One region of the Colwellia sp. BRX10-9 genome, then DNA from elsewhere that is predicted to be linked to it. Evidence: predicted binding sites of a transcription regulator. Region 1 holds the regulator's gene; each other region holds the start of a gene.
The links. Region 1 encodes NrdR, which represses ribonucleotide reductase genes. Its sites were predicted from a motif close to AAACACNANATNTNGTGTTT; they were not measured.
Positions count from the first base shown of each region.

Region 1 (7,162 bases):
AATGATATTTTAATAAAATAAATATTGGTTATTTCTTAATAAGATAGATTATATTTTGTTTTTCTGCTTTATTTCTGTTTTAAATTTCTTGTTATTGCTTTTTTTCTTCGTTATATTCTATTTACTGTTAACGTTGATCAAAGCTGTAAAAGTTTTTATCGATAATAACAGCAACACTCTTGGCATATTAGATTACTAAATGAGCTAAAGCTTGTACCTTTATCCGTGTACAACTGAGCTGATTTCAGGCAATATACGCCGCATAAATTTTGCTATCCATTAGACAATTGTCTGTAACAGCTAAGGCTGAATAATTGAGGAAAAACCATGTTTACACGTGATATGAATATTGCTGATTTTGACCCGGAACTTTATCAAGCGATGAGCAATGAGAAAGTTCGCCAAGAAGAGCACATCGAACTTATTGCTTCAGAAAATTACTGTAGCCCGCGTGTTCTTGAAGCACAAGGTTCTCAATTAACTAATAAATATGCTGAAGGTTACCCAGGCAAACGTTACTACGGTGGTTGTGAATTCGTAGATATCGCTGAGCAATTAGCCATAGACCGTGCAAAAGAATTATTTGGCGCAACTTACGCGAACGTGCAACCTCATGCTGGTTCTCAAGCTAATGCTGCAGTTTTTCAAGCGCTTGTTACTCCAGGTGGTAAAGTGTTAGGAATGAGTTTAGCTCACGGTGGTCATTTAACGCATGGTTCTCATGTTAGTTTTTCTGGCAAGTCTTACGAAGCATTTCAATACGGTCTTCACCCAGAAACAGGTGACATAGATTACGAAGAAATGGAACGTTTAGCACAAGAACATAAACCAGAAATGATCATTGGTGGTTTTTCTGCTTTCTCTGGTGTTGTTGATTGGGCACGTATGCGTAAAATCGCAGACGGTGTTGGCGCATACTTTTTCGTTGATATGGCTCATGTTGCTGGTTTAATTGCCGCCGGTTTATATCCAAACCCAGTGCCACATGCGCATGTTGTTACTACAACTACTCATAAAACATTAGCCGGTCCTCGTGGCGGTTTAATTATTTCGGGTTGTGATGATGAAGCTATCTATAAAAAATTAAACTCTGCTGTTTTCCCAGGTGGCCAAGGTGGCCCATTAATGCACATTATTGCAGCTAAAGCGGTTGCATTTAAAGAAGCATTAGAACCTGAGTTTAAAGTTTATCAACAGAATGTTTTAGACAATGCTAAAGCTATGGTTGCTGTTCTTCAGGAACGCGGTTACAAAGTTGTTTCTAACGGCACTGAAAACCACTTATTGTTACTTGACTTAATTGATAAAGATATTACAGGTAAAGATGCTGATGCTGCATTAGGCCGTGCCCATATTACGGTAAATAAAAACTCAGTACCTAACGACCCACGTTCTCCGTTTGTAACTTCTGGTTTACGTTTAGGTACTCCGGCTATTACGCGTCGTGGTTTTGGCGTTGTTGAAACTCAAGCATTAACGGGTTGGATTTGTGATATTTTAGACGATATCAACAATGAACAGACAGTTACTGATGTTAAAGCCAGTGTTAAAGAACTTTGTTCACGCTTCCCTGTATACGCGTAAATTAAGCTAACGACTTTAGTGTCTTAAGCGATATAGCTGTGGCGCTTAAAGTCTAATGGGAAAAGCTATAAATAAGTTAATGTAACAATAGCTTAATTAGACTAAAATGGCCGCATTAGCGGCCATTATTGTTTCTGTCAATTAAACAGAGCTATGTGTCGAAAGTACCGAGTCCATTAAGATAAAAATATACTTATTGGGATTGGTATAACCTTTTTTGGAGCTTTCCATGTATTGTCCTTTTTGTAGAGCCTTAGATACCAAAGTCATTGACTCTCGTTTGGTCTCTGACGGTCATCAAGTTCGCCGTCGCCGCGAATGTCTAGCCTGTCATGAGCGCTACACTACCTTTGAAACTGCTGAGTTAGTTATGCCACGTATTATTAAAAATGATGGTTCACGTGAGCCTTTCAATGAAGATAAAATGCGTAATGGTTTAGTGCGAGCACTCGAAAAACGTCCGGTGAGTGTCGAGCAAGTCGAACTATCGATTAATAAAGTCAAATCAAAGCTACGTGCCACGGGTGAGCGAGAAGTATCGAGTGAGTTGCTTGGTAATATCATCATGGAACAATTAAAAGAATTAGATAAAGTCGCTTATGTGCGTTTTGCCTCGGTTTATCGCTCTTTTGAAGATATTCGCGAATTTAGTGAAGAAATTGCGCGCTTAGGTAATGAAAAATAGATGAAAGAATTTTCAGCCGAAGATTACCGTTTTATGCAACGGGCTATAATGCTTGCCAAACAAGGACATTTTACCACCTCGCCTAATCCGCGCGTTGGTTGTGTTTTGGTAAAAGATGGTGAAATTGTCGGAGAAGGTTTTCATCAAAAAGCGGGTGAAGGTCATGCTGAAGTTAACGCGTTAGCAATGGCGGGTAAAAATGCGCAAGGTGCAACCGCATATGTAACACTTGAGCCGTGTAGTCATTATGGGTTAACGCCGCCCTGTGCTAAAGGACTTATTCTTGCCGGTATTAAACATGTCATAGCGGCGATGGTTGATCCAAATCCTAAAGTTGCTGGTAATGGTTTAAAAATGCTAGCCCAAGCGGAAATATCTTCGCAACACGGTTTGTTAAGACAAGCGGCTGAAGATTTAAATGTTGGTTTTATCAAACAAATGACCACAGGTTTGCCCTACGTCCGTTGTAAATTAGCGGCGAGTTTAGATGGAAAAACCGCGATGAAAAATGGTGAAAGTAAATGGATTACTTCGCCTCAAGCTCGACAAGATGTTCAGCGTTTACGCGCACAAAGTTGTGCGATTATCAGTGGTGCTGACAGTATATTAACCGATAATGCAAAAATGACGGTACGTTGGTCTGAGCTAGGGGAATTAAAATATAGTTATCAAGAGGAAGACGTTAGGCAACCGATAAGAGTGATTATAGATACAAAAAATCGCTTAACGCCTAACTTAGCTTTATTTAATGAGCACAGCCCAATAATTTTAATTCGTCGTACCATTGAAAACATTCATCAATGGCCTCATTTTGTAAAGCAGGTGGTTTTACCTGTAGTCAATACATTAGCTAATGAACAACAGATTGACTTACATGCATTACTTCAATATTTAGCTAAGCTAAATTTAAATGATGTACTCATTGAGTCAGGTGCTCGATTAGCGGGTGCTTTTATTGAACAAAATTTAGTCGATGAATTGATTTTATATCAAGCCCCTAAATTGATGGGTGCAGACAGTAAAAGCTTAGTGAATATGACAAGCATTGAAAGCTTGAGCCAAGCAAAAGAACTAAATATAATTGATTTACGTATGATCGGCAAAGATATCCGTATTATTGCTAAACTTTTACCGTAAAATTTTAGTATGGTGTTGAGTTTTACTTGACCTAAAAATGACTTAAAGAGTGATTATGTTCACAGGAATAATTGAAGCAGTTGGTAGCATTCAAGCGATAAACATTACTGGACAGGGTGCAAGAATTGTTATTTCCACCGGTTTATTAGATATGAGTGATGTTAAATTAGGTGATTCAATAGCCACCAATGGCATTTGTTTAACCGTTGTCGCTTTTGACTCATCAACTTATAGTGCCGATGTTTCTAATGAAACCTTACAGCGTACTGGCTTTGTTGATTATCAAACAGGGCAGGCTGTTAATTTAGAAAAAGCCATGTTACCCACCACTCGTTTTGGCGGACATATGGTGTCTGGCCATGTCGACGCTGTGGTTGTAATAACCTCGATTGAACATAATGGTAATAGCCTAGAATACTGGCTTGAAATGCCAAGTGATTTAGCGCCATACATTGCCGAAAAAGGCTCTATCACAATTGACGGCACGAGCTTAACAGTTAACAGTGTCACCGATGATAAATTTCGTCTAACGATCGTTCCTCACACTAACGCGCAAACCATTATTGCTCAATATAAAGCGGGCACTAAAGTCAATTTAGAAGTTGACTTAATCGCCCGTTATATCGAAAGGCTATTAACAAAAAAAGCCGCTAGCACGGCCGAGCACCATAGTTCTGGTGTGACTCATGAACTATTAGCACGTAACGGTTTTATGAAGTAAACAAACAAGGTGGCGTCTGTATATCAAGCGCACTATTGTATTCCTCAAAATTATGAAAAAAAATTAAATAAAAGAGATGATCATGAATTTAAATACCCCACAAGAAATTATTGACGATATTGCTCAAGGTAAAATGGTCATTTTGATGGACGATGAAGACAGAGAAAATGAAGGTGACTTCATTATGGCTGCTGAAAAAGTAACCCCCGAAGCCATTAATTTTATGGCGACTCACGGTCGTGGTTTAATTTGTATGCCGATGACGGTTGAAAAATGCCAGCAGCTCAAGTTACCTTTGATGGTTGAAAAAAATGACGCTCAATTTAGCACTAATTTTACGGTGTCAATTGAGGCCGCTCAAGGAGTAACTACCGGGATTTCTGCTGGCGATCGTGCAACGACTGTATTAGCTGCTGTTGCCAAAGATGCTAATCATTTAAGTATTGTTCAGCCGGGGCATATTTTTCCATTAATAGCCAAAGATGGAGGTGTATTAAATCGCGCAGGCCATACGGAAGCTGGAACCGATTTAGCGCGTTTAGCGGGTTTAGAGCCTGCCGCCGTTATTGTTGAAATACTCAATGAAGACGGTACTATGGCGCGCCGCCCAGACTTAGAAATTATTGCTGAAAAGCATGATTTAAAGATGGGCACCATTGCCGACTTAATTGAATATAGAAATGCTAATGAGACCACTATTGAACGTGTCTCTCAATGTAAGTTACCAACAGCCTTTGGAGAATTCGATTTAACAGTATTTAAAGACACCATTGATGGACAGGCGCACTTTGCCCTAACTAAAGGTGAGATTAAAGCTGACGAACCAACACTAGTTCGTGTTCATCTAGAAAATACCTTTAGAGATTTATTATTTAGCCAACGTGAGAGTGTTGCTCAATGGCCAATGGCTAATGCTTTAGAAAAAATTGCCAAAGAAGGCGGTGTTTTAGTACTTTTAGGTAAGCATGAATCTACTGCGGAGTTAATTTCTCAAGTTGAAAAGTATGCAAAAATTGATGCGGGTGAAGTTGTTAATGAAATAAAGCGTCATGTTGGCTCTCGTAACGTTGGCGTAGGCTCACAAATCCTTTCTAACTTAGGTGTTAGTAAGATGCGCTTGTTAAGTTCACAAACTAAGTATCATTCGTTATCAGGATTTGGTCTTGAAGTTGTTGAATATATAGCGGAATAATTAACGTTAGTCCGAGTTTGTTCATCTATAGAAATATTTTTATAGATGAACATTTAAGCTTGTGATTGCGTTAAAATTGATAGCGATAACTCACTGATATTTCTCTGCCTTTTCCTGGTACTTCACCGTTAAATACTCTTGGGTCGAAGACAACATAATCTTTATCCAGTAAATTTTGCGCAATGAATGAAAGTTGCTGTTTTTTATCAAGCTCATAAGTGACTTTACCTGAAATTAAAAAATACTGTTTTTGTATAAAACGGACATCATTAATTGGAGGTAGTGTTACTTCATCTCGCCAAATACCATTAACATTGAATTTCCATTGTCCTGACTTATAGCTTAAATTGGCGCTACCAAAGTGTTTAAAACTCTCGTTAATGGGGTCATCAAAGAGATGGGTGTAATTGACTGAAAAACGTAATTTTGGCGTTAATTCAACACTGGCACTGCTTTCTAAACCACTAATTTCCATATCAACATGGTTAACAAAAGTAAATTGTGCGTCGCCATCGTCAGGAAGCTTATTTATAAAGTCTCGTAAATCATTATGAAAAAAGACCAGTTCACTGGAAAAATCATTATGTTGATATATCCAAACGAGCTCTGTTGTTTTGACAAACTCTGAGGATAAATTAGGGTTGCCGTTAGTCACACTGTCATTTGAATAAAGTTCGTTGTTTACCGGAGTACGAAATGACTCACCATATTGCAGTTTTAAGCTATGGTTTTTATTGGCTTGCCAAACGGCTGCGGCACGCGGTGACAGTTTATGATCAATATCTATCACATTGTCATACCTAGCCCCTAAAAATAAACTAATATTATTGGCGACTTGCCACTTGAGTTGACTGTAAATTCCATGCATTGCTTGGGCTTGGTTTAACGCTTTTGTTTCAGGCATCACAGCGATAGCGACAATTTTGTCGAGATAATTTTCATCACTAACGATAATCCGCTCTTGCTGATAATCATAGTAAGTGACGGCGTTACCCGATTGAAATTGATTAGCGCGGCGATATTCAACCCCAGAATTGAGATGAATACGTGGATTAACTATCCAACTGTGATCTAGGTTTACATCGCTTGATTGAGTGCGCCAAAAGGGCCCCACCAAAAAATCATTTTCGATAAGGCCAGACTCTTTTGCTAAGGCCATCCCAGCAGACTTGATTTCAAAGAGGCTATAAGACGCCTTAATCTCTAGCTGATGCTTGTCATTGTGCCATATCTTACTTTTACCCGATATTGAAAAGCTTTCACTGGTGTGGATATTATCGACAGAATAGCCACCAAGATTAATAAATTCATCGAGTTCATTTTCGCTGTAGCGGATGTTAAGTTTATTATTTTTATAGTGTGCACCGAGTTCTAAATAGGTATTACTATAGGGGTCTTTAACTTGGCGATTCAATGGTGAGGTATATTGATGGCCATTAGACTTCTCAATCGAAATATTACTGTGTAAACGTAAGTTTTTAGAGAGCGACTTTTGCCAGCTAGAGGAAAGTTGCTTATAACCTTTTTCACCTATACTTACTTTAAGCTGCTTAACTGATTGTTGAGTAATTATATTTAACACACCTAAAAAAGCATTGCTGCCATAAAGCGCTGAGCCAGGACCTCGAATAACTTCAATACGTTCAATAATATCAATGGGAATATGGGGGGTATAAACGGAAGCTTTACCAAAGGAAACTTCATTAAGTCGTTCGCCATTGAGCATAACAAGAATATAACCATTGTCTAAATAAACGCCACGTGCATGTTCTTTCGGGACTGCTCCCACCCAATCACCACGAGTCATTTGAAAGCCAGGAACAAAATTCATCACATCATAGGC
Region 1 covers NZ_JACGVV010000034.1:15,580-22,741, forward strand. Annotated here, with positions in the region: gene H4J69_RS16355 (hypothetical protein) at 1-21, shown strand, start outside; gene glyA (serine hydroxymethyltransferase) at 328-1,584, shown strand; gene nrdR (transcriptional regulator NrdR) at 1,814-2,269, shown strand; gene ribD (bifunctional diaminohydroxyphosphoribosylaminopyrimidine deaminase/5-amino-6-(5-phosphoribosylamino)uracil reductase RibD) at 2,270-3,406, shown strand; gene H4J69_RS16375 (riboflavin synthase) at 3,462-4,127, shown strand; gene ribBA (bifunctional 3,4-dihydroxy-2-butanone-4-phosphate synthase/GTP cyclohydrolase II) at 4,210-5,319, shown strand; gene H4J69_RS16385 (TonB-dependent siderophore receptor) at 5,390-7,162, opposite strand, start outside.

Region 2 (7,162 bases), on a different contig from region 1:
TAGTTGAAGATATCGAATACGCTAGCGCATTAAACCGTATCGAAGCATTAAGGAATAAACTTGTCTATTAGTCGACTCAAGGGCAAGTGAGTATTAGTGGGTCAAGTTTGGCTTGATTATTATCTGTTTTAAAAGAAAAAAGTTGATAGCGGAAAATGAAAACTTTAGAGCAAATCATTTTAATTGTTGATGACGATAAAGCAAACCGTAAAATGCTAAAAGAGTTGTTGCAGGAACAAGCAAAAATTATTTTTGCGAAAAATGGTAAACAAGCCAGAGAACTTGCTAGAAAACATCTTCCTGATCTTATCTTATTAGATGTGATTATGCCTGATATTTCTGGTTTTGAGGTCATCGATTCTTTGAAAAATGATCCTAAGACAATCAATATATCGGTCATTTTTATCACAGGTTTAGCTAATGATGATGATGAAGAGCGTGGTTTTAATTTAGGCGGCTGTGATTATATTTATAAGCCCTTTAAACCCAACATTGTTATTGCTCGCGTGATGATGCATTTAGAATTAATTCGTCAACGTAAAATGTTAGATGAAATTGCTCATATTGACGCCTTAACAGGGGTTAATAACCGGCGTAAGATGGATCTTGTTTTAAAAGATGAAGTTGCAGCAAATAAATATGAGCATACCAATTTACTCGTGGCAATTCTCGATATAGATTACTTTAAACAATATAATGATGGCTACGGTCATGGCGCTGGCGATGTTGCTTTAAGGCAAGTTGGACAGGCGCTTCGTGAAATCTGTGTAAGACCACGAGACTTTATCGCACGCTATGGTGGTGAAGAATTTGTGCTCATCTTACCTGATTGTGATAAAGCGGGCGCTGAAATTATGCTCAGTAATATTGCTCAAGCGATCAAAGATAAAAAAATCAAACATCAATATTCTAGTGTGTCGCCACAATTAACAGTCAGTGTTGGTGCTGTGGTGGTTAAGTCGTCTCAGTCTGTTGTTGTCGCTAATGTTATGAAAAAAGCGGACAGTTTACTCTATCAGGCGAAAAAAAATGGCCGTAATCAATACTGTCTTGCTGAGCTGAGCTGAGCTGAACGAACTAGGCAAATTGTTTATCAACAGCGCCGGATGTTAGTTAATTTTTAGCCAAGTGATAAAACACCCATGGCGTTATAATTTAATCACTGTCTTGCTGAGCTGAACGAGCTAGGCAAATTGTTTATCAACAGCGCCGGATGTTAGTTGATTTTTAGCGCAAGTGATAAAACACCCATGGCGTTATAATTTAATCACTGTCTTGCTGAGCTGAGCTGAACGAGCTAGGCAAATTATTTATCAACAGCGCCAAATTTTTGTTAACTTTTGGCGCAAGAGATAAAAAACATTTGGCATTATCATTTAATCACTGGCTAATCTTTTGCCTTTTCAGAAATAGTGACAGATACTTCTATTAACTGTTTCTTTCGTATTAATTTAAAAGGTAATACGGTGCCAGGTTGAGTTTCAGCCACAATATCTTGTGCTTGTATAAATGAACTAATGGCGACATTATTAATCTGGTAAACGATATCACCCGGTTGTAAGCCAGCTCTAAAGGCAGGGCTGTTCTTTTCAACGCCAGCAATAGTAAAACCTTTAAAGTTGTTTGGTAGCGAGTTGATACTTACGCCTAAGTAGCCACGTATGACCCGACCATTAGCAATTATTTTTCTCATCACTTTATGGGCGAGTGAATAAGGAACGGCGAAAAATATTCCCTGAATATTCCTTTCTGTATCAATGAACTTTCTTGAATTAATACCTACCAGCTCGCCATTAGTATTGATAAGCGCGCCGCCGGAATTACCATCATTAATGGCCGCGTCCATCTGTAATAATTCTAAATAATTAATGACACTTAAACCGCTACGACCTGTGGCACTTATCACGCCTTGAGTCACTGTTTGTCCTAAATTTAGTGGATTACCTATCGCTAAAACCACATCACCAGCAAGTGATTGTAAATCAGCTCTTTGTGGAATAACCGGTAGGTTCGCTGTGTCTACTTTAAGGACGGCTAAATCAGTATAAGTATCATAACCAATAAGTTCTGCAGGAAAACGTTGGCCATTTTGCAGATCAACATTAATTAAATCAGCATTTTGTACGACGTGAAAATTAGTTAATATATATCCGTTAGAATCCATAATAACCCCTGAACCTAAGCGGGTAGATCTTCTCGCTTTTGCACCATAGACAGGGCTAGTGCTTATATCTTCTGAATAGATGTTAACAACAGCAGGACTGGCGGTACTTACTGCTTTTGCATAAGATAATGGTTGTTGTTGTGGTTGATTGTTTTGTAGTACTTGCAAAGTGTTGTTGCGTAACTCTGGCACTAATAGAAGTAAAGTGACAGCTAACATCACGCCATAACTGGCTGGACGAACAATGTATTTTATTAGGTTTATTATGTTCAAAATTAATTTTTATGATGAGTGTTTAATATCGCTAGCATAGCATAGGTCTGCTTTAATCTTATAGTTTGAAAAATAAAAAAGGCTCATAAAGAGCCTTTAGATAAGTCCATTATCACCCTTGCGGTGTTAGCGGATCATTAAAAATAATGTGCTATTACCCCTGACAATATTGAGCGCAAAAACCCCTTTGTTATCATTTAAGTAACTGCGTAATTCACCTATAGACTTTATACGCGTGCGGTTTATTCCGCTGATCACGTCACCTCTTTGTAAACCAATAGCGGCGGCGGGACTTTCTTCTTCGACTGACTTAATATCAATACCTTGATCATTCGTACTATTTTCAAGTTCAGCGCCATCTAACATTCTGTGAATGCTTGCGGCCTCTACTTTTGCTGTTTCTTGTTTTTTAAGCGTAACGTCATAAGTCTTTTCTGAGCCGTCTTTTTTGATGACCGTTAATTCAACAGACTTGCCTGCGCCAATCGAGCCAATCTTTCCTCGAATGGCGGCAAACGTTTTCACCACTTTTCCGTTCACTTTGGTAATAACATCACCGGACTCAATACCGGCATCGGCAGCAGCAGAATCAGCAACGACTTGCTCGATAAAGCCACCTTGGCTCGACTCGAGTTCTAGTGCCTTGGCGATTTCACCATTGACACTTCGGCCTAACACGCCAAGTACACCGCGGCGAACTTCGCCAAACTCAATCAATTGTCTAACAATGTTATCGACCATATTACTGGGTATGGCAAAGCCAATACCCACATTGCCACCATTAGGGCCTAATATCGCCGTATTAATGCCAACAAGTTTACCGTGTAAGTTAATGAGTGCGCCACCTGAATTACCGCTGTTAATAGCAGCATCAGTTTGAATAAAGTCTTCGTAATTCTGCGCGTTTAATCCGCTACGTCCTAAAGCACTTATAATACCTGAAGTGACGGTTTGACCTAAACCAAAAGGGCTACCAATGGCAACAGCAAAGTCTCCAACTCGTATATCATCTGAGTCAGCTAATTTTACTTCAATTAAATCTTCAGCGTCTATTTGTAGTAAAGCGATATCACTACTGGCATCGGAGCCAATTCTCTTGGCGGTGATTTGACGACCGTCTTTTAACGTTATTTGAATTTCATCAGCTTCATTGATGACATGATTATTAGTAACTATGTAGCCTTGTGCAGCATCAATAATGACCCCTGAGCCTAAACCTCGAAATTCACGTTTTCTTGCTTGGTTTTGTTGAGGATTACCAAAGAAAAACTTTAAAGCATCTGGTACTTTAGATTTATCTTCGTGGGTACCGGTAACCGAAATTAGCACGACACCCGGAGTAACCTTCTCTAGCATCGGCGCTAAACTTGGCAACTGTTGACCACTAACGGAAAAAGGTAAATTGGCTTGGACGGGCAAACTTGCCACGGCAATAGAGCCGGAAAGAAGAATACTTGTTGCTAAAACAGACAGTTTTTTCATAAAAGAGACAACCTTCTTATAAACATAAATGATTAATGTAATTTTATACTTAACTAAAGACCTATGCTGTGTGCGTTAGTTCCAAAGAACATTAGCCTACATTTGTAACACTTTGTTTCTTGTCGGCAAAAAGTCCACTCGCTTGACCTGAGTAGTCAAGTGGTGGTTCTGTGCTTGTTTCTTCACTCTTACGTTCGGCTCGGCTGTGACGTAATGATACGGTTTGTGCAAGTTGTTCTTGTGTTTCTTTTGAGAAAAAAGGCATGCCATCAACGTCTGAAGGTGTTGCTTGTTTTAATAACTGCGTACTTTTTTCCATTTGCAACATGGCTGTTTGGCAAGTGCTATTCATTTTGTCCAAAAGTATTGTTGAATCATCTAAATGTTCTGCAACATCGAGTTTATATTGCGCTAAAGCGGCTTCACTATTACTAACGCGTTCACTAAGTTTCTGGTTGTCTTGGACTGATGCAGATAAAAAACGACTAGCAACAAAACCTATTGCCGCACCAACTAATAAAAGAAAAATTGCTAAAACTATATCCATAGTGTCAAACCCTCGTTATATTCAATAAAATTAGTAAAAATATAGGAACTTATTTTGTATAATAGCGCTTCTGTTCGCGCTTACCTAATGAATATGATTGCGAATTTGTTAATTTCAAGAAAATATTTCATTAGTCCTGTAAAGACTTTGTGAAACAAAATATAAGTGGCCAATAAATGATCAAGCTTTCACCTCTAGATAAGTATAATGAAGATTTAACTCGTGATGATTTTTTACATGACGATGCGCAGGAAAATGCGGTAAAAAACTTACAGCGTCTCTATGAAGATCTTCAAAATAAACCCTTACCCGTTGAAGGATTTAAGAAGGTGCTTAATCGCTGGAAGCGCATTGTTGCCTCATCTGAAACCAAAACCATACAAGGACTTTATTTTTGGGGTGGCGTTGGTCGAGGGAAAACTTATTTAGTTGATACATTTTATGATTGTTTGCCTTTTGAAAATAAAATGCGTGTTCACTTTCATCGCTTTATGCACCGTGTTCATCAAGAATTAAAAACATTAACCGGGCAAGCTGACCCATTGAAAATAATTGCCAAACGTTTTGCTGATGAAACCTGTATTATTTGTTTTGATGAATTTTTTGTTTCCGACATTACCGATGCAATGATCCTTGGCGCTTTGTTTGAAGAATTATTTGCACATAATGTTACTTTAGTGGCAACGTCAAATATTATACCTGACGGTCTGTACCGAAATGGTTTGCAACGCGAACGTTTTTTACCAGCTATTAAACTCATCAATAAACATTGTGATGTGGTAAATGTCGATAGCGGTATTGATTACCGTTTGCGAACCCTAGAGCAAGCCGAGATTTACCATGCTCCACTTGATGCAGAGGCAAGTGAAAACCTGGCGCAATATTTTATTCAATTGTCGGTCAAACCAGGTAAGAAAGATGTTGACGTTAAAATAAATAATCGCTCATTATCGGCGATTGAAGAGTCAGACGGTATTGTGCACTTTGACTTTTCGGTGTTGTGTGAATCCGCACGTAGTCAAACTGACTATATGGAGATAAGTCGTTTGTATCACACGGTATTATTAGCAAATGTTAAACAAATGAGTGTCGATCGTGAAGATGCGGCCCGTCGATTTATTGCCTTGGTTGATGAATTTTATGAACGTAATGTAAAATTAATTATTTCTGCTGAAGTCGAAATGGAAAATTTATACAGCCACGGCGGTTTGGAATTTGAGTTCAAACGTTGTTTAAGTCGTTTACAAGAAATGCAGTCACATGATTATTTAGCAAGTAAGCACTTACCTTAGTGAGATAGTAAAACTTACTTAAAGATAATTATAAAAATGCCGATTTAACGATCGGCATTTTTTTATGCCAACTTTAGCGTTATTACGCTAACTAGCTATATGTTGTGTTATTTATTGATCTTGATCGCAATATGTAGTGCTTTGGCTTTTGTCATTTATTTTTATAGGTAATATACACCAAAAATAAAATGATAAAGGAATGCTGATGACAAACGCTTTTTCACCAGGCTTAGCGACAAGTATTAAATTACAAGCCGCTTCAGTTGATATTTGGGATAAAAAATACCGCTTAAAAGACAAACATGGCCACCCGCAAGAGAATACTATTTCAGAAACATTTCATCGAGTTGCCTTAGCGCTCGCGGATATAGAAAATAAAGATAAGAAAAAGTGGTACGAGAAATTTGTTTGGGCGATGGAATGTGGCGCCTATCCTGCGGGACGAATAATATCAAATGCAGGTGCCAAAAAATTTAAGCCCGCCACATCAACAATAAACTGCACGGTTTCAGGCACTATCGACGATTCAATGACGGGTATATTAACTGCGGTGCACCAAGCAGGCCTAACGTTAAAGGCGGGGTGTGGTATTGGTTATGAATTCTCAACTTTAAGACCTAGTGGTGCCTTTGTTGCTGGCGCCGGTGCCACAACTTCAGGTCCACTGTCGTTCATGGATATCTTCGATAAAATGTGTTTTACCATTAGTTCTGCCGGCGGGCGGCGTGGTGCGCAAATGGGGGTTTTTGATATCTCTCACCCTGATGTTAAACGTTTTATTTTAGCGAAGCGCGAGGATGGTCGGTTACGGCAATTTAATTTATCACTACTGATCAGTGATGAATTTATTGCTGCTGTAAAAAATCAACAAGACTGGTTACTCAATTTTCCTATTTCTCACCAAGAGTTACTTGCCGATGATATCGCTATCACCGATCGGGATAAAATACTCTTCAAAGAGAATTATTTTGATAACGCTTATATTAAAAAACATAATTATGTATTGAATCATGAAGGTAAAATCGCCTGTAAAATTTATAGCACGATACCAGCTGTTAGGCTGTGGGATATGATAATGAGCAATACATTTGACTATGCTGAACCAGGTTTTTTACTCATTGACCATGCTAACGAAATGAATAACAACTGGTTTTGTGAAAAACTACGTGCAAGTAATCCCTGCGGCGAACAAATATTACCGCCCAACGGTGCTTGTCTGCTGGGTTCAGTAAATTTAGTTAAATTTGTTGAGCAACCTTTCACTTCTAGTGCGAAATTTAATTGGGATAAATACCGCGAAGTTATTAAAGTTTTTACCCGCATGCTCGACAACGTAGTAGAAATTAATGGCTTACCACTGCCTGAACAACAGCAAGAAATTCAAAGTAAGCGCCGTCATGGTAT
Region 2 covers NZ_JACGVV010000003.1:36,769-43,930, reverse strand. Annotated here, with positions in the region: gene H4J69_RS02785 (response regulator) at 1-71, shown strand, start outside; gene H4J69_RS02780 (diguanylate cyclase domain-containing protein) at 156-1,067, shown strand; gene H4J69_RS02775 (trypsin-like peptidase domain-containing protein) at 1,388-2,437, opposite strand; gene H4J69_RS02770 (Do family serine endopeptidase) at 2,564-3,919, opposite strand; gene H4J69_RS02765 (YhcB family protein) at 4,011-4,466, opposite strand; gene zapE (cell division protein ZapE) at 4,643-5,758, shown strand; gene H4J69_RS02755 (adenosylcobalamin-dependent ribonucleoside-diphosphate reductase) at 5,964-7,162, shown strand, end outside.
Region 2: the regulator NrdR is predicted to act here: its motif matches at 5,881-5,900, upstream of H4J69_RS02755 (adenosylcobalamin-dependent ribonucleoside-diphosphate reductase).

Region 3 (7,162 bases), on a different contig from region 1:
TTCCTTGGGGTGTTGTCACGAATAAGCCAGAAGGTTTAACAAGACTATTATTGCCTTATTATAGTGAATTCGAAAAATGTTTATCACTGGTTGGTGGTGATACTTTCACCAACCGAAAACCACACCCAGAGCCTATCCTCAAAGCTTGTGAACAAATATCAGTGCCAAGTGAGCTATGTTTGTATGTCGGAGACGCTTTGCGTGATATTGAAGCCGGCAATAGTGCTCAAGCAACTACCGTCATTGCAAAGTGGGGCTATATTATCGCTGGTGAAGATTGTAAAAACTGGCAAGCGGACTATCACGCTGAAACCCCCTTAGATATCTTATCATTACTGTAATAATGTTAAGCCAAACGCGAATAAAGTAACGGTTTAAATCCAGTGATATAGGTCCTTAACTTACTATAACCAACACAGAAAAAAGCCACTCAACAGTGGCTTCTTTCTTAATAAAACACCCATAATAAAGTAGAGCTTGGTTACCTGTTAGTCAATATTGTCAGGGCCTACTCGCACAATTAACTTACCAAAATTCTCACCTTCTAATAAACCAATAAAAGCATTTACTGTATTTTCTAGCCCGGCAATTAAATGCTCTTTATAGTTAATCTCACCTGCTATTAACCATTTTACCATTTGCTCGCTAAACTCGTTATAACGATGACCATAATCATCAAAGACAATAAAGCCTTGCATTTTTATACGCTTAACAAGTAATGTTCCCATCAATGAAGAAAGTCTGTCAGGTCCACTAGGTAATTCTGTCGCATTGTACTGAGAAATTAAGCCACACAAAGGAATACGGGCACAGCTATTTAATAGTGGCATAACAGCGTCAAAGACTTTACCGCCAACGTTTTCAAAATAGACATCAATCCCTGATGAACAAACGGCCGCTAATTGCTCAGCTAAATCATCACTTTTATGATCAAGACAATGATCAAACCCTAAACTGTCAACTGCATAGGTACATTTAGTCTCACCGCCAGCAATACCGATCACTTTACAGCCTTTTAATTTAGCTATTTGACCCACTAAACTTCCAACCGCTCCTGTTGCCGCAGCAACGACTACCGTTTCACCTGCTTTTGGTTGACCGATATCCAATAAACCCATGTAAGCCGTTAGCCCAGGCATACCCAAAACACCTAAGGCATGAGACGGGTTAACCATATCATTATCAAGCTTGAGCAATTCACTACCATGAATAACGCTATAATCCTGCCAGCCACCAAAAGCGACAACCCAATCACCTTTTGTGTAATCATTGTGATTTGACTCTTCTACTCGACAAACACTTCCACCCACCATCACTGCATTTAAAGCGACGGGATCGGCATAAGACTTAGCATCATTCATTCGCCCTCGCATATAAGGGTCGAGTGAAAGAAAAACCGTACGAAGTAATACATCGTTAGCTTGAGGGATGGGTTTATTACTAGTAACGAGATTGAAGTTTTCTGCTTTTGGCGCGCCAACGGGTCTTGATGCTAGCACCATTTGGCGATTGATATCTGTTGTTTGAGTCATAAGAGTTACTCCTGTAAAGAGCCAGTAAAAGCGCTAAGTGTGTTGGGATTAAAAAAGGCCAATATAAGAGAAATATATCGACCTTTTATGAATAGGGGCAGCGTGTCAATTAAACAGGCTACTCATTTTTATTTTATCTTTACAAGGCTTGCGTTAAAATCTCTCGGCTTATTGCTAGAGTAATATCACTGTTTTCACCTAGTGCTGTCATGCCATGTTGCTCTAATCGTTCGACAAGGGAATCAATATCAGCGCTACCAAGATCAACGTGAGATAAGCGCGTTGGTACCTGCATCTTTTCAAAAAACTCTTCTGTTAAACGGATAGCTTGATCAATACGTGCATTATCATCACCTTCAGTTATCTGCCAAACACGTGTTGCATATTGAAGTAATTTTTCACGCTTTTGCTCACGACGTACTTTCATCACGGCAGGTAACACAATAGATAAGGTTCGAGCGTGGTCAATACCAAAGGCACCTGTTAATTCATGGCCTATCATATGTGTTGACCAATCTTGTGGTACTCCAGCACCAATAAGACCGTTTAGTGCCATAGTGGCCGACCACATAATATTTGCTCTAACGTCTAAATCATCTTTAGTTGCCGGGGCTAAGGCTTTAGGTCCTTCTTCAATTAAGGTTTGTAATAAACCTTCACTGAACCTGTCTTGTACTTTGCCATTAACGCTGTAAGTTAAGTACTGTTCAATGGTATGAATAAAAGCATCAACAACACCATTACCAATTTGACGATCTGATAATGAGAAGGTCACACTTGGGTCTAACACCGCAAATAATGGACGCACTAAAGGACTAGAAAAAGGGAGCTTATTACCGTCTCGTGTTACCACGGAATTACCATTACTTTCTGAGCCAGTGGCAGGTAAAGTTAACACCGCGCCAATGGGTAAAGCTTTAGTGAACGCTTGCTGTTTGGCAAGAATATCCCAAGGGTCATCACCTTCAAATAATGCCGCAGCGGCAATAAATTTAGCGCCATCAACAACAGAGCCACCGCCAACAGCAAGTAAATAATCAATGTTTTCAGCTTTGATGATCGTTTGCGCTTTCATTAAAGTGTCGTAAGTTGGGTTAGGTTCAATGCCTGAAAATTCAAAGTAAGTGTGCTCTTTAAGCGCATCAATAACTTGCTTATAAACACCATTACCTTTGATTGAACCTCCACCGTAAACAATGAGTACTCTTGCATCTAATGGTATTTCTTTTGAAATGGTTTGAATTTCTCCCGGCCCAAAATTAATTTTAGTTGGGTTTTGAAAATTAAAATTTAACATTTATATGTCCTTAAAGGTAAAGTGTTAAATCGATTAGCTAAACAGGTTAGCTAATCGAGTTGTCTGTTCTAAGTAACTATGCTGAAAGGTGAGTTAATAATTTTTCAGCGGCTAATGCCGAGCTAGCTGGGTTTTGACCGGTAATAATGAGGCCATCTTGAATTGCAAAGGCATGCCAATCTTGAGCCTTTTGGTATTCGCCGCCACGTTTAATCAATTCATCTTCTACTAAAAATGGCACAACTTCAGTTAGTTGAACCGCTTCTTCTTCACTGTTAGTAAAACCGGTTACGGCTTTGCCTTTAACAGCAAAATCACCAGAAGGTTGTTTTACATTTAACAAGGCAGCGCTTGCATGACAAACTGTTGCAACAGCTTTTCCGGCGTTAAGAAAGTTTTCAATCAAGGTAATTGAGTCAGTATTGTCGGTAAGATCCCATAATGGACCATGACCACCAGGATAAAATACTGCATCAAAGTCAGCTTCATTAACAGAAGCTAATATTAGCGTATTAGCGATTTTAGCTTGTGCTTCGCTATCTGCATCGTAACGGTCTGTCGCAGCTGTTTGAAAGTCTTCAAGTGTGCTGGTTGGGTCTATTGGTGCTTGTCCACCCTTAGGTGTTGCTAAAGTAACTTCGACACCAGCATCGATAAAAGCATAATAAGGGGCGGCAAATTCTTCAACCCAAAAACCGGTTTTTTGGCCTGTGTTACCAAGCTCATCATGTGAAGTAAGTACCATTAATATTTGTTTAGTCATTATCATTCATCCGTTTGGTTATATAAGTGAGTTTAGGTGTTCGTTTATTCAATGTAGCTAGTATATGCCTAAGAACAAAAATGAACAATGCAGATAAAACTGACATCATTGTATCAATAATTGATACAATGATTAGCAAAGTAAATGATTAACTGGTTATTACCTCAATAGGTGCTGTTATGGATATCTCATTTGAACAACTCAAAAGTATGGTTGTATTCGCTCAAGTCATTGAACAAGGTAGCTTAAGTGCAGCCGCTAAACATTTAGGACTATCAAGAGCAGTAGTAAGTTATCATTTGAAGAAGCTTGAAGCGCAGCTCGAGGTAAAGTTACTTAATCGTTCAACACGTGCGATTAACCTGACCGAAGCGGGTCAAGCCTATTATGAACGCTGTCGAGTTATTGCTGAGCAAGCCAGTGCCGCTAATCAGCAAATTGAAAATTTCAAAAATGAACCTATCGGCTTACTTAAAATAACGTGCCCGGTAAATGTTGGTTTGCAGACCGTTGTGCCGGCGCTGAACGAATTTAAAAAAATTTACCCCAAAATAGCACTCGATGTGATGTTAACTGATGAGGTCGTTAATATTATGAAAGAAGGTATCGATTTAGCGATTCGCGGTGCCCCCTTACCTGACTCTGGTTTACAAGCAACTAAACTGGCGACGCTACAAACATGCCTTTGTGGCGCACCTGAATATTTTCTGCAATTTGGCCGCCCCACTAAACCGGCTGATTTAAGCGACCACCAATGGGTTATTTATAAATTAACCTCTGGAGTGTTAACCTTGACTAAGGGCAGTCGTTCGTTCAGTGTCACCACAAAAGGCAGTATTAGTACCAATAATGCCGCCGCACGTACTGCCTTTGTTGAAGCAGGACATGGTCTGGGCCGTATTCCTATTTACGATGCTTGGCCAAAAATAAAAGCAGGCACTTTAGAAACAGTGCTAGATGATTATGCTTTTAGCGACATTAATGTCTTTGGTGTATTCCCGCCTGGTACAGCCAATTCCAAAAAGCTGCGCTTATTACTTAACTTCTTAAAAGAGTATTTCACCAGCCAAAGTATAATAAAAAAGCAATAACCCCACTTATTAATGTATATATTTTTGTGTGGACCAACCGCTCTTATGATCTACTAATAACTAGCGGATAAACTTTATACAAGTTGTCATCGTAACGCTTAACCTAAACAGTCATATCAGCATTATTGTTCATTTAGTGCCCTTCCTGCTTAAAAAAAAGCAACATGTTGTTTTTATTAGAAATTAAGTTTTAGCTGACAAAAACAACCAATAAACGGGTAATTTTATTTAAAAATAAATTACCCACAAAAATTAATTAAAATAAACGTTGCGTTTTTGTAATATCAAAAATAAAAAGCACTACTAAGTTAGTCGTTACTAACTGAACTTTTACTCTAAAGAAAGTTATTAAAAACTATGCTTTTTATCACTTGCAAAAACAGCAAAACCTCATTATCTTGTGATCAGTTTTTAGAAAACCCCTATATATAGTGTATTTGTTGTTCAGATGTTTTTTTGTGCTAATTTACATTTTAGGGAAATATAATACTGATAAGTGTTCACTTAACGTTTTCTTTAGTTGACAACGTTAGGTAAATAAAGCGACCAGCATAATTAATAAATGACAGGCTCTTCATGACTAATAATCTTTTTGTAAGTAAGCGTAACGGCAAAAAAGAACTCATCGATTTAGAAAAAATTCATCAAGTTATCACTTGGGCTGCTGAAGGCCTTGATAACGTTTCGGTGTCACAAGTTGAGTTGAAATCTCATATTCAATTCTACGACGGTATCAAGACTGCTGACATTCATGAAACTATCATTAAAGCCGCCGCTGATCTTATTTCAGAAGAGACACCTGATTATCAGTATTTATCAGCACGTTTGGCTATTTTTCATCTACGTAAAAAAGCCTACGGCCAATTTGAGCCGCCTAAATTATTTACCCATGTTGTTAGTATGGTAGAAAATGGTAAATATGATGAACATCTTCTAGCTGATTACAGCGAAGCAGAGTTTGAACAAATGGAAAAATTTCTTGTTCATCCTCGCGATTTAGACTTTAGTTACGCCGCAGTCAAACAATTAGAAGGTAAATACCTTGTCCAAAACCGGGTAACGGGTGAAATTTACGAAAGTGCTCAGTTTTTATATATCTTAGTGGCCGCTTGTTTATTTGCTAAATATCCTGTTGAAACACGTTTAAAATATGTTGAAGGTTTTTATCACGCGATTTCAACCTTCAAAATATCGTTACCTACACCTATTATGGCAGGGGTACGTACGCCTACTCGTCAATTTTCATCTTGTGTATTAATTGAATGTGGTGACAGTTTAGACTCAATAAACGCGGCTTCTAGCTCTATTGTTAAATATGTTTCACAACGAGCAGGCATTGGCATCAATGCTGGCCGTATTCGCGCTTTAGGTAGTTCGATACGTAATGGTGAAGCCTTTCATACCGGTTGTATTCCGTTTTTCAAGCATTTTCAAACGGCTGTTAAAAGTTGTTCACAAGGGGGAGTTCGAGGCGGCGCAGCAACGTTATTCTACCCACTTTGGCATTTAGAAGTTGAAAGCTTACTGGTCCTTAAAAATAACCGAGGTGTTGAAGAAAATCGTGTCCGTCATTTAGATTATGGCGTGCAATTCAATAAGCTTATGTACACACGCTTAATTAAAGGAGAGTCTATTACTCTCTTTAGCCCGAGCGATGTTCCTGGCCTTTATGATGCTTTTTTTGAAGACCAAGAGAAATTTGAAGCCTTGTATGTAAAATATGAAGCGGATGATTCAATTCGTAAAAAATGCATTAAAGCTATTGAGTTATTCACCTTATTTGCTCAAGAGCGTGCCAGCACAGGTCGAATTTATTTACAGAATGTTGATCACTGTAATACGCACAGCCCATTCGATCCGAAACAAGCACCAATTCGCCAAAGTAATTTGTGTTTAGAGATTGCGCTACCGACACAACCAATGAATGATATTAATGATCCAAATGGCGAAATTGCCCTTTGTACTTTGTCAGCCTTTAACTTAGGCGCAATAGAAAGCTTAGATGAATTAGAAGGTTTATCAGACCTTGCAGTTCGAGCGCTTGATAGTTTACTTGATTATCAAAACTACCCGATGCCAGCTGCTTACAATGCCACTATAGGCAGAAGAACATTAGGTATAGGCGTAATAAACTATGCTTATTACTTAGCTAAAAACGGCGTGTATTATTCAAATGGCAGTGCTAACAATTTAACTCACCGTACCTTTGAAGCCATTCAATTTAATTTATTGAAAGCATCAAATGAATTAGCAAAAGAAAAAGGCGCTTGTCCTAAATTTAATGAGACACGTTTATCACAAGGTATTTTACCGATTGATACTTATAAAAAGACCATTGACGACATTACCGGTGAACCCCTTCATCTTGACTGGGAAACTTTGCGAGAGAGTATCAAGACACATGGCGTAAGAAATTCAACGGTTTCCGCGTTAATGCCATCTGAAACTTCATCACAAATTTCAAATGCTACAAATGGAA
Region 3 covers NZ_JACGVV010000013.1:27,050-34,211, forward strand. Annotated here, with positions in the region: gene H4J69_RS09535 (HAD family hydrolase) at 1-341, shown strand, start outside; gene H4J69_RS09540 (NADP-dependent oxidoreductase) at 489-1,532, opposite strand; gene H4J69_RS09545 (iron-containing alcohol dehydrogenase) at 1,672-2,829, opposite strand; gene H4J69_RS09550 (type 1 glutamine amidotransferase domain-containing protein) at 2,906-3,592, opposite strand; gene H4J69_RS09555 (LysR family transcriptional regulator) at 3,772-4,683, shown strand; gene nrdA (class 1a ribonucleoside-diphosphate reductase subunit alpha) at 5,260-7,162, shown strand, end outside.
Region 3: the regulator NrdR is predicted to act here: its motif matches at 5,101-5,120, upstream of nrdA (class 1a ribonucleoside-diphosphate reductase subunit alpha).